3 regions of the Citrobacter enshiensis genome follow, and region 2 is predicted to be linked to each of the others. Evidence: predicted binding sites of a transcription regulator. Region 2 holds the regulator's gene; each other region holds the start of a gene.
What was found. Region 2 encodes PurR, which represses purine synthesis genes. Its sites were predicted from a motif close to CANGCAAACGTTTGCNTG; they were not measured.

Region 1 (4,162 bases), 2.4 Mb from region 2:
GGTTCTCGCTGGTCTTCCCGGCACTGGGCGTAGTGGCGGTGAAAGCGGTGCCGCAGCAAAACCAGGGCGCTGCGTTGGCAACCTATACGGTGTTTATGGATTTATCGTTGGGCGTCACCGGGCCGCTGGCCGGGCTGGTCATGACATGGGCGGGTGTTCCGGTTATCTATCTGGCGGCGGCAGGACTGGTGGCGGTTGCCTTTTTACTGACCTGGCAGTTAAAAAAACGGCCCCCGGCAGCGTTGCAGGAGGCCGTGTCATCGTCTTAACCGTTACTGAATGACCAGCGTGTTAATGATGTTTTCAGCGGCAGTTTGCGCTTTTTGCTGGTCGTCCGCAGGCAGCGTGATCTGCAGGGTCAGCAGTTGGCTGCCCACTTTACCCAACACGACGGAAGAGTAAGCGGTCTGGCCTTTTGCCGAGATAATGCTGTCTAACTGCTGAAGCGTGTGGCCTTTCAGCTCGATAGATTTGTTGGTCACGACCTGCAATTGCGGGTCACGGCTACGCTGTTGCTCTTCCAGACGTTTTGCCAGCACGGCCAGCTCTTCATTGGTGTCGTCGCCCACAATCACAATCACGGCTTTCTGGCCGGTGGCGTCAGAATAGACGTGCATATTGTTGGCCTGAGTCCCCAGCTTGCCGCTCTGGTCGGTCATATCTGCCGGCAGTGAGAAGCTGAGTTTGCCATCCATCAGGCTGACAGGTTGTCCGGTTGCGTTACTTTCCGCCGCGGCACCCTCTGCCGGAGCTTTCGTATCGCTGTTATCACAGGCCGCAAGCCCCATAACCAGCAGGCCAATACCGACATATTTAACCAGATTGCGCATTGACTTCTTCCTTTCGATAAACGGCCATAACGGCTCATTCACCCATCTTATCACAACTCGGAAAACGAACCTTTAACTCGTCTGCAATGCCGAGATTTCAGATTTATCTGCCAGCCTTTTCAGCAACATATTCAGCAATACGCCATACATCGGCAGGAAGAAGACGAGGCTGATCAGCACTTTGAACGCGTAGTCGACGAGGGCGATTTCCATCCAGTGCTCGGCCATAAACGCGTCCGGGCTACGCCAGAAGGCGATAAAGAAGAAGGCGAGCGTATCACTGACGTTACCAAACAGCGTCGATGCTGTCGGCGCCAGCCACCAGCGACGATTCTGGCGCAGGCGGTTAAAGACATGCACATCCAGAATCTGCCCCAGCGCGTAAGCCATAAAACTGGCGGCGGCGATACGGGCGACAAACAGGTTGAAGTGCAACAGCGCGCCAAATCCCTGCCAGGAGCCCATATAGAACAGCGACGAGATGACATAGGAGATCAGCAGGGCCGGGATCATCACGGCAAAGATGATTCGGCGTGCCAGCGGCGCGCCAAAAATACGCACGGTCAGATCGGTGGCGAGAAAAATAAAGGGAAAGCTGAACGCGCCCCACGTGGTGTGGAAACCGAAAATGGAAATCGGGAGCTGCACCAGATAGTTACTGGAGGTGATCACCAGCAAATGGAATAACGATAGCCAGAACAACGCATTTACGCGCTGCATTTGAGTGAACTGCATCATATTGTACCTTTTTAGCGATGGGGTGAGGGAACCCAATAAAAAACCGCCGAATGATACTGCGTTCTGTGCGCTTTGCAACGGTTAATTTTCACGCAACCGTTAACCTGCCTTGCGTCATAAAAAAGTGCGCGTAAACTAGAGCGGTTTTTTGACTGACTGAGTAAATCATGAGCGATCTCTTTTCTGCCGCCAAACATACACTTGATGCACAAGGACTGCGCTGCCCGGAGCCGGTAATGATGGTGCGTAAAACTGTGCGCACGATGCCTGTGGGTGAAACGTTGCTGATTATCGCCGACGATCCTGCGACCACCCGCGATATTCCTGGCTTCTGCCGCTTTATGGAACACGAGCTGATTGCCCTGCAGACCGAAAATCTGCCTTATCAATATTTGATTCGTAAGAACCACTAAAGGCGTAATAAAGATTCAGGGAGAAAGAATCTATATGGTGATTATCAGGATGATGATGCTTGTTGTGGTCACCGCGACCTGCTTTCTTAGCGGCTGTGTCTGGCATGATTACAACAGCCCTAAAATTGAGGGCGTTGTAATCCATCAGGGCCAGGCATTGGCTGGCGTAAAGGTTGCTTTGGATGATGGCAGTCGCGAGAGTGTCACTGCGACGACAGACGAGCAGGGGCATTTTTCACTTAATCCGCAGGGCGAATGGAGTGTCTTTATTCCGATTGGCCCTCAGGATCGCTTTCTCCATTGGTCAGTCATTATTTATCCGACCGGAACGGAAGGGATCACCGGGTATGAAGGTGGGGGTATAGGAGGCTTTTTCTCAGGATATTCATCCAGCGATCGTGTAAACCTGCTGTGTGATGTAGCCCTGGTCAATGAACGCGCCGATAAACCACAACGAAATTGGATTTGCCGGGCAGTGCCCGCAAATTGATCTCGCCCGGTGGCACTACGCGGGGACGTACTTACGGACACCCATGCGAAACGCAGGTCGGGTAAGGCGGTGGTAGCCGCCACCCGACAATGACGTTATTTCTTTAACAGCCGAAGCGCGTTCGCGGTCACCAGCACCGTCGCCCCCGTATCTGCCAGCACCGCCAGCCAAAGGCCGGTTATCCCCAGCAGCGTGGTGACGAGGAAAATCCCTTTTAATCCCAGCGCAATGGCGATGTTCTGCCGAATATTGGCGTGGGTTGCGCGCGCTAGCTGAATCATCTGCACCAGCCCGCGCAGGCGGTTATGGGTCAGGGCGGCATCGGCGGTTTCCAGCGCGACGTCCGTACCGCTTCCCATCGCGATACCGATCGTGGCCGCTTTCATGGCGGGCGCGTCGTTAATACCGTCGCCAACCATCGCCAGCGGCGACTGCTGGTTCAGGGCGAAGACGGCCTTGACCTTATCTTCCGGCAGCAGCCCGGCTTTAAATTCCAGCCCAAGCTCACTGGCAATCGCCGCCGCGGCACGCGGGTTATCGCCGGTCAGGATCACGCCATTCACCCCTAACGTTTTGAGCTCGCTAACGGCGGCGTGGGCATCCTCACGCAACGTATCCTGCAGGGCAATCACCCCGAGTACCGTCTCGTTACGCAGCACCAGCACCACCGTTTGTCCGGCGTTTTCCAGCTCGCCGATCTGCCCGGCAAAGGCGTCGGCAGGTTGTTTACCCGCCGCACAAATCAGTACGCGCTCGCCGTTGACCAATGCTTCAATGCCGGAACCGACCAGCGCACGTTGAGACTGCGCAGCGGGAATACTCAGCTTGCGTGTTTGGGCTTCAGCGACGATGGCCTGCGCCAGCGGGTGCGTCGACCCTTGTTCCACCGCAGCCGCCAGCGCCAGCAGGTCAGATTCGCTGATTGCTGCAGCCGGATGGATAGCCGTAACACGGGGTTTTCCGACGGTCAGCGTACCGGTTTTATCAAATGCGACATGGGTGACTCTGCCCAGTTGTTCCAGCGCCGCACCTCCTTTGATCAGCGCGCCACGGCGTGCTGCCGCTGCCAGCCCGGAGGTAATGGCGGCGGGTGTTGAGATAACCAGAGCACACGGGCAGCCAATCAGCAGCAGCGTCAGGCCTTTATAAATCCACTCCTGCCATGAGGCGGCGAACAGCAGCGGCGGAACGAGGGTGACCAGCAGCGCGATGGCCATGATCGCCGGGGTATAAATTCGGCTGAAGCGATCGATAAAACGTTCGATCGGCGCGCGGCGTTCTTCGGCCTCTTCAATCAGCTTCAGAATGCGGTCAATCGCGCTGGCACCCGGTTCAGAAAGCACTTCGAGCGTGACGAGGCGGTCAACGCTGGTGGCGCCCGCGGGTACCTTTTCGCCTGTTGCGCGCTCAACCGGGATGGATTCTCCCGTCAGCGCGCTCTCATCAAAACTGGCGAAACCGGAAACCAGTTTACCGTCGGCAGGCAAGCGGCCGCCGGCGGCAACTTCAATCGTATCCCCCGGTTGCAGGGTAGCGATCGCCACCTCTTCACGCTGTCCGTTACGGATGCGCGTGGCGGTTTCTGGTTTGAGCGCCATCAGCGCGCTGACCCCTTTACGGGCGCGGCTGGCGGCCCAACCTTCCAGGCGTTCGCCAATCAGAAACAGCAACAGCACCATTGCCGCCTCTGC
Region 2 (4,162 bases):
TCTGGGCGCTGGTAAACTGGGAATTCGTTGCGAAGAACTTCGCGGCGTAAATAAGACAACGCAGAAGGTATCCCTTCTGCGTTTTTATTTTTAACTCACTCGATCAGTTGGCGACATATGCCGTTTCAGGCTGCCTTCTCGCTGAAACAAAGACCAGCAATAACGCCAGCCCTGCCACGATAGCTCCCATCACCGGAACAAAGCTATACCCCAGACCGCCAGAAATCACTGCCCCGCCTGCCGCCGCGCCTAACGCATTGCCAAGGTTAAAGGCCCCGATATTCACCGACGAGGACAACCCCGGCGCTTCACTGGCAACACGCATCACGCGCATCTGCAAAGGCGGAACGACGGCAAATGTCGCCGCCCCCCACACCACCATACTGAACGCAGCGCCCAGATCATTGCGTGCAAGGAAAGGAATGGCCAGCATGATAACCACCAGCAGCAGTAAGAAACCTTTCAGAGTACCGTTGACGGATCGATCGGCCAGTTTGCCGCCTAAATAGTTGCCGATCGAGAATCCAACGCCGATCAGCACTAACATCGCGGTCACGAAGGCCGGCGTGGCATGAGCGATGTTTTGCAGAACGGGTGAAATATAGGTGTAGAGGGTAAACATGGCCCCTGCGCCCAGTACGGTGGTGAGCAGTGCAGAAAGCACCTGCGGGCGTAACAAGACAGCCAGTTCTTTACGCACGTCCGGCCGTTCCCCTGCACCGCCTTTCGGCAGAGAGAAGAACAAACTGAGCATGGCAATCACACCCAGCCCTGCGGTCGCTAAAAAGGACATCCGCCAGCCAATGGTTTCCCCAAGCCATGTGGCAGCAGGCACGCCGCCAATGTTCGCAATGGTTAACCCCATAAACATTGTCGCCACGGCGCTGGCCTGCTTATGTTTTGGCACCACACTTGCCGCCACGACCGAACCCAACCCGAAAAAGGCACCGTGATTAAGGCTGGTCAAAATGCGCGATAACATTAAGGTGGTGTAATCCGGCGCAATGGCCGACAGGACGTTGCCCAGCGTAAAAATGGCCATCAGAAAAATCAGCGCATTACGACGAGCGCGGTGCGACAGCAACAGGGTCATTAACGGCGCGCCCACCATCACCCCCACCGCATAAGCGCTGATGAGCATCCCGGCGGCGGGAATGGAGACGTTCACGCCATGAGCAATGACGGGCAACAGGCCCATCGGAGAGAATTCCGTGGTCCCAATACCGAATGCGCCAATCGCAAGCGCCAGTAAGGGGTAATTAATTTTCATACATCGACTCCGCTGCACCGTGCCGCGAAGCGACACCCGATAAGAGCCAAAAGCATGACATCAATCACAAAAAGAATAAAGTTAACAGAATGGCAAAAGACTTTTGCCGATTTAGTAACAATGAAGGGGCAACGAAATGAGGGAGAGCACGCTCCCTCACGGTAAATCAGTGCAGTGCTGCGGTCAGACCACCCGCTACGATCAGACCCAGAACAATAAGAGTGGTTATTAACGAAAACTTCAGATCGGTGCTCATCAAATTTGCTCCTTTTTATTTCCACACAAAAAGTGATATTGCGCATTTTTACACACTTGGATGTAAAAATCTCCCAGGATTTATATTGATAACCACTTTTAACTCTTCCCCTTTTCGTCAAGATCAGACAAAATTCCACGCTTACTTGATTAGCGTACCGGCCATTGACCCCCTCCTGACGTTTCGTGTCGTTTTCCCGGCGTGCCGCAACCCTGATGTTGCGATAAGGGTGTGTAAAGGCAAACGTTTACCTACAGTATTTTCAGGAGTTTGGATATGGTCTGGAGTGAAATGTAATGGCAACAATTAAAGATGTAGCGAAGCGAGCAAACGTTTCCACTACAACCGTATCACATGTAATTAACAAAACGCGTTTTGTCGCAGAAGAGACACGTAATGCCGTCTGGGCTGCCATCAAAGAACTGCACTACTCCCCGAGTGCGGTCGCCCGCAGCCTGAAGGTGAACCACACCAAATCTATCGGCCTGCTGGCAACCAGCAGTGAAGCCGCTTATTTTGCTGAGATTATTGAAGCCGTTGAGAAGAACTGCTTCCAGAAAGGCTATACCCTGATCCTTGGCAATGCCTGGAATAATCTCGAAAAACAGCGGGCCTATCTTTCCATGATGGCGCAAAAGCGTGTGGATGGCCTGCTGGTCATGTGTTCGGAATATCCGGAGTCTCTGCTTTCCATGCTTGAAGAGTATCGCCATATTCCGATGGTGGTGATGGATTGGGGCGAAGCGAAAGCCGACTTTACCGATACGGTCATTGATAACGCTTTCGAAGGCGGTTATATGGCCGGTCGTTATCTGGTGGAGCGCGGTCATCGTGAAATCGGCGCCATTCCCGGCCCGATGGAGCGCAACACCGGCGCTGGCCGCCTGGCGGGCTTTATGAAGGCGATGGACGAAGCACTGATAAAAGTCCCGGAAGACTGGATTGTGCAGGGCGATTTTGAACCCGAGTCAGGTTATCGTGCAATGCAGCAGATCCTCTCTCAGTCCCATCGCCCGACCGCGGTATTTTGCGGTGGCGACATCATGGCAATGGGGGCGCTCTGTGCTGCCGATGAAATGGGCTTGCGGGTACCGCAGGATATTTCGGTGATCGGTTATGACAATGTGCGTAACGCGCGCTATTTCACACCCGCACTGACCACCATTCACCAGCCTAAAGACTCACTTGGCGAAACGGCCTTTAATATGCTGTTAGACCGTATCGTGAATAAGCGTGAAGAGTCGCAGTCCATTGAAGTCCATCCGCGCCTGATCGAACGTCGTTCGGTTGCTGATGGTCCGTTCCGCGACTATCGTCGTTAAGCCTCCTCTGCGGGAACCTCTTCAGGTTCTCGCAGCCACTCTTTGTTCAGCGTTTCACTGTCGCCTAAATACTCCAGCAACCAGGCTAAGGCGGGCGACGTATCATTTTGCTGCCAGGTCAGGCAACATGCCGCATCCGGGAACGGATTCTCCAGGGTTAACGCAACCCATTTGCCACTGTCGAGCCACGGTTTTGCAAAATGCGTGGGCACCATACCGACGCATAACCCGGCGGAAAGACAGGTTGCTGACGACTCCCAATCCGGTACGATCACGCGCTTTTGGTTGTCCAGCAGCCAGGTTATGCGTTTAGGCAGTGTCCGTGACGTGTCTTCACGGACCAGCGACGGCCAGTTGCGCAACGTATCATCACTCAAGGGACCGGGCATCGCCGCCAGGGGATGATGACTTGCCACCACGCAGCTCCAGCTCAACATTCCCATATCGCGAAAGGTATAGCGCCCCCCTACGGGGATCGCCTGCGTCGCACCAATAGCCAGTTCCACGCGTCCGTCGGAAAGCGCATCCCAGACGCCGTTGAACACCTCCTGAGAAACGACCAGCTCAACGTCATCAAAGTGGCGGTAGAAATCGACAATCATCTGCCGGGTGCGTTCTGGCCGCACAATATTGTCTACCGCGATAGGCAGTTGCCCTCGCCAACCGTTCGCAATCTGTTGGCACTGCTGGCGGGTGATCTGCATTTTTTTGATAACAGAGCGGCCTTCTTTTAAAAACCAGGCACCGGCAGGCGTCAATTCCACATCCCGATGGCGTCGTTCAAACAAGGGCACCGCCAGCCACTCTTCCAGTTGACGTACGGTGTAGCTCACTGCAGAAGGCACGCGATGCAGCTCCTGGGCGGCGGAACTGAAGCTGCCATTGCGCGCGACAGCATCAACAACTTCAAGGGAATATTCTGACCACATATTCTGCCTACAAAAAATTTGAATTCAGTAGACAAATATTAGCGTTTCACAACGGGAATTTCACTCCCTACACTCTGCGGCAATGTCTTACTGATAAAAAAGAGAATGTAATATGCAACCGGGAAAAGGTTTTTTAGTCTGGCTGGCGGGTCTCAGCGTACTGGGTTTTCTGGCAACAGATATGTACTTACCTGCATTTGCTGCAATTCAGGCCGATTTGCAAACACCGGCCTCTGCCGTCAGCGCCAGTCTGAGCCTGTTCTTAGCCGGATTCGCCATCGCACAACTCGCCTGGGGTCCGCTGTCCGATCGCTACGGTCGTAAGCCCATATTATTGGTCGGCTTGTCGATCTTCGCCCTGGGAAGTCTGGGTATGCTGTGGGTA
Region 3 (4,162 bases), 270 kb from region 2:
TTGATTCCGGGTATCAGCACCGTTTCTGAACTGATGCTGGGTATGGACTACGGTCTGAAAGAGTTCAAATTCTTCCCGGCGGAAGCCAACGGCGGCACCAAAGCGCTGCAGGCGATTGCGGGTCCGTTCTCTCAGGTACGTTTCTGCCCGACCGGCGGTATCTCTCCGGCTAACTACCGTGATTACCTGGCGCTGAAAAGCGTGCTGTGTATCGGTGGTTCCTGGCTGGTTCCGGCCGATGCGCTGGAAGCGGGTGATTACGACCGCATTACTCAACTGGCTCGCGAAGCGGTAGAAGGCGCGAAACAGTAAGTGAATACAAGCCCGGTACACCACCGGGCTTTGCCAGAACGGGCCATTTGGCCCGTTTTTTTATGCGTTGACTTTTATCTGAGCGGCAGCGTCTTTCGCGCGTGCGATGGCCTCTTCAACGCACACGCCAGTTGCCAGCGCAACACCCAGGCGACGGGTTCCCTCGATCTCCGGTTTCCCAAAGAATCGTACCTGCAGACCGGCGCCAACAGCCGCCTGCACATTATCAAACGACACATTCTGGCTGGTGAGTTGCGGCAGGATCACGGCCGAGGCGGCAGGGCCATACTGGCGAATCGCGCCAACGGGCAGACCGAGGAAGGCGCGAACGTGCAGAGCAAATTCCGACAGATCCTGAGAGATCATCGTGACCATCCCGGTGTCGTGTGGCCGGGGAGACACTTCGCTGAAGATAACCTCGTCGCCACAAACAAACAGTTCGACACCAAATAAGCCGTGGCCGCCTAACGCCAGTACCACTTTACGGGCAATTTCCTGCGCCCGCTCAAGGGCCAGCGGCGTCATTTGCTGCGGCTGCCAGGATTCGCGGTAATCGCCATCTTCCTGACGATGTCCGACGGGGGCGCAAAAATGGACGCCATCAACGGCGCTGACGGTCAGCAGCGTAATTTCAAAATCGAAATTCACCACCCCTTCGACGATCACCCGGCCCGCACCGGCGCGACCGCCTTGTTGCGCGTAGTCCCACGCCTGCGCCAGTTGCCCGGCAGAGCGAATAAAACTTTGCCCTTTGCCCGAAGAGCTCATTACCGGCTTAACGATACAGGGAATACCGATGTCTGCCACGGCTTCACGGAAGCTCGCTTCACTGTCCGCAAAACGGAAAGAGGAGGTCGGCAACGCCAGGTCTTCTGCGGCCAGACGGCGGATCCCCTCACGATTCATGGTCAGCTGGGTTGCCCGGGCGCAGGGCACGACGTTCAGCCCTTCCTGCTCCAGTTTCACCAGCGTATCGGTGGCGATCGCTTCAATTTCCGGCACGATATAATGCGGTTTCTCAAGCTCGACCACGCGACGTAACGCGTCACCATCCAGCATATTGATGACATGCGAACGGTGAGCAACGTGCATCGCTGGCGCGTCGGGGTAGCGATCGACGGCGATCACTTCGACGCCCAAACGCTGGCACTCAATCGCCACTTCCTTACCCAGTTCGCCTGAACCCAACAACATCACCCGCGTCGCTGCCGAACGCAGCGCTGTGCCTAATAACGTCATAAAAATATCCCCTGATTTATCCGGGCGCAGTATATACGAAAACGTTTGCGTCTGTCTTTATTGCCAGGTTGATTTCAATGCCGAAAAGTAATATACTGTACAAAAATACAGGTATATTGAGAGGCTGCAAAATGGCGGTTGAAGTTAAATACGTAGTCATTCGGGAAGGTGAGGAGAAGATGTCTTTTACCAGCAAAAAGGAAGCCGATGCATACGACAAAATGCTCGATACAGCAGATTTGCTCGACACGTGGCTTGAGCAATCCCCGGTCTCACTGGAAGACGAACAGCGTGAAGCGCTGTCTCTCTGGCTGGCTGAACAGAAAGATGTGCTGAGTACGATCCTGAAAACCGGCAAACTGCCTTCTCCGCAGGCCGTCGATAACGCGGCGTCCGCAGAGGAAGATACCCAGGCCGCCTGAATCTGACTTGCGCTCCTGGCGTTTTGTACCATGCTTTTCCTGAATCATTGTGCTAAGGAGAAAAGTATGAATAAGAGAGGAGCGCTGTTGAGCCTGCTGTTGTTATCCGCCAGCGTATCGGCCTTCGCCGCCAATAATCCCGACAGCAAATCGGTGACGTTTCCAAAGTGTGAAGGTCTGGACGCTGAAGGTATTGCCGCGAGCGTAAAGCGTGATTATCAGCAAAACCGCATTGTGCGCTGGGCAGATGATCAAAAAACGCTGGGGCAAATCGATCCGGTGGTATGGGTAAATGCGCAGGACATTGTGGGCAAAGAGGGTAAATGGTCCGTGCCGCTGACCGCGCGCGGTAAAAACGCCGATCTTCACTATCAGGTCAGCGTTGATTGCAGCGCTGGAAAGGCGGAGTACCAATTGCGCTAATCACCGAATTTGCGCATCTTTTGCGGAACCAGACACTTCCTGACATCCTCTCGGGTACGCTTTGACGACAAATCGTCTGTACTTGAGGGGGCTACATGGCCAACTGGCTGAACCAATTACAATCTCTTCTCGGGCAAAAAGGGTCTTCTTCATCGTCTTCTGGTGATCAAGGTCTCAGTAAACTGCTGGTTCCCGGCGCGTTAGGCGGCCTGGCGGGTTTACTGGTCGCCAATAAATCGTCTCGTAAATTACTGACCAAATACGGCACCAGCGCGTTGCTGGTGGGCGGCGGCGCCGTCGCCGGTACGGTGCTATGGAACAAATACAAGGATAAAGTCCGTACGGCGCATCAGGATGAACCGCAGTTTGGCACACATAGCACACCGCTTGATGTGCGTACCGAGCGACTGATTCTGGCGCTGGTCTTTGCGGCGAAAAGCGATGGGCATATTGATGCGAAAGAGCGCGCGGCCATTGAACAGCAGTTACGCGAAGCCGGTGTGGAAGAGCAGGGGCGGAGACTCATTGAACACGCCATTGAACAACCGCTCGACCCGCAGCGACTGGCTCAGGGGATCCGTAATGAAGAAGAGGCGCTGGAAATTTACTTCCTGAGCTGTGCGGCTATCGATATTGACCACTTTATGGAGCGTAGCTACCTGAACGCGTTAGGCGATGCCCTGAAGATCCCGCAGGACGTCCGGGAAGATATTGAACGGGATCTGCAGCAACAAAAACAGGCGTTGCCGGGTTAATACACTTTGTGAAGTCGCATGTTTCGCTTGCATTGCGCGTAACTTTTGCCACACCTTATAGAGTGTATATTGCAAAAGAACAATGACATGCTACCAAAAGCTCACAAAATTCCTCACGCCATGACCGTGCATGGCGACACCCGAATCGACAACTACTACTGGCTGCGCGACGATTCCCGTTCGCAGCCAGATGTTCTGGACTATCTGCATCAGGAAAATGCCTACGGGCACAAGGTCATGGCTTCTCAGCAGGCGCTGCAGGAGCGTGTGCTGAAAGAAATTATCGACAGGATCCCCCCTCAGGACGTCTCTGCGCCTTACATAAAGAATGGCTATCGCTACCGACATCTTTATGAGCCGGGATGCGAATACGCCATCTACCAGCGGCAATCCGCGTTCACTGAAGAGTGGGATGAATGGGAGACGTTGCTGGATGGCAACCAGCGAGCGGCACACAGCGAGTTTTATACGCTGGGTGGACTCGCGATTTCCCCTGACAACACCATTATGGCGCTGGCGGAAGATTATCTGTCCCGTCGCCAGTATGGGATCCGCTTTCGTAACCTGGAAACTGGCAACTGGTATCCGGAGCTGCTGGATAATGTCGAGCCGGAACTGGTATGGGCGAATGATTCACAGACCTTCTATTACGTGCGTAAACACGCCGTCACGCTGTTGCCGTACCAGGTGTGGCGGCATACGGTTGGAACGCCAACATCCTGCGATGAACTGGTCTACGAAGAAAAAGACGATATGTTTTATGTCAGTCTGCATAAAACGACATCGCAGCATTACGTGGTGATCCAACTCGCCAGCGCGACGACCAGTGAAGTACGCCTGCTCGATGCGGAGCTTGCCGATGCTGAACCGTTCGTGTTTTTACCGCGCCGTAAGGAACATGAATACAGCCTCGATCACTACCAGCATGCGTTTTATCTGCGTTCAAACCGGCAGGGTAAAAATTTCGGTCTGTACCGCACGCGTGTCCGTGATGAAAACGCCTGGGAGGCG

Region 1: tusA (sulfurtransferase TusA) is a predicted target of PurR. The motif match lies at 1,658-1,675, and genes of this name have one in related genera.
Region 3: purT (formate-dependent phosphoribosylglycinamide formyltransferase) is a predicted target of PurR. The motif match lies at 1,586-1,603, and genes of this name have one in related genera.

The regions. Positions count from the first base shown of each region.
Region 1 is NZ_CP119862.1:248,878-253,039, forward strand. Features, by position in the region: gene P2W74_RS01110 (MFS transporter) at 1-269, shown strand, start outside; gene P2W74_RS01115 (DcrB family lipoprotein) at 273-830, opposite strand; gene P2W74_RS01120 (7-cyano-7-deazaguanine/7-aminomethyl-7-deazaguanine transporter) at 903-1,568, opposite strand; gene tusA (sulfurtransferase TusA) at 1,736-1,981, shown strand; gene P2W74_RS01130 (carboxypeptidase-like regulatory domain-containing protein) at 2,016-2,471, shown strand; gene zntA (Zn(II)/Cd(II)/Pb(II) translocating P-type ATPase ZntA) at 2,567-4,162, opposite strand, start outside.
Region 2 is NZ_CP119862.1:2,616,957-2,621,118, forward strand. Features, by position in the region: gene sodB (superoxide dismutase [Fe]) at 1-50, shown strand, start outside; gene P2W74_RS12785 (MFS transporter) at 104-1,270, opposite strand; gene cydH (cytochrome bd-I oxidase subunit CydH) at 1,437-1,526, opposite strand; gene purR (HTH-type transcriptional repressor PurR) at 1,823-2,848, shown strand; gene punR (DNA-binding transcriptional activator PunR) at 2,845-3,777, opposite strand; gene punC (purine nucleoside transporter PunC) at 3,890-4,162, shown strand, end outside.
Region 3 is NZ_CP119862.1:2,885,855-2,890,016, reverse strand. Features, by position in the region: gene kdgA (bifunctional 4-hydroxy-2-oxoglutarate aldolase/2-dehydro-3-deoxy-phosphogluconate aldolase) at 1-312, shown strand, start outside; gene purT (formate-dependent phosphoribosylglycinamide formyltransferase) at 373-1,551, opposite strand; gene yebG (DNA damage-inducible protein YebG) at 1,683-1,973, shown strand; gene yebF (protein YebF) at 2,040-2,396, shown strand; gene P2W74_RS14015 (tellurite resistance TerB family protein) at 2,492-3,151, shown strand; gene ptrB (oligopeptidase B) at 3,239-4,162, shown strand, end outside.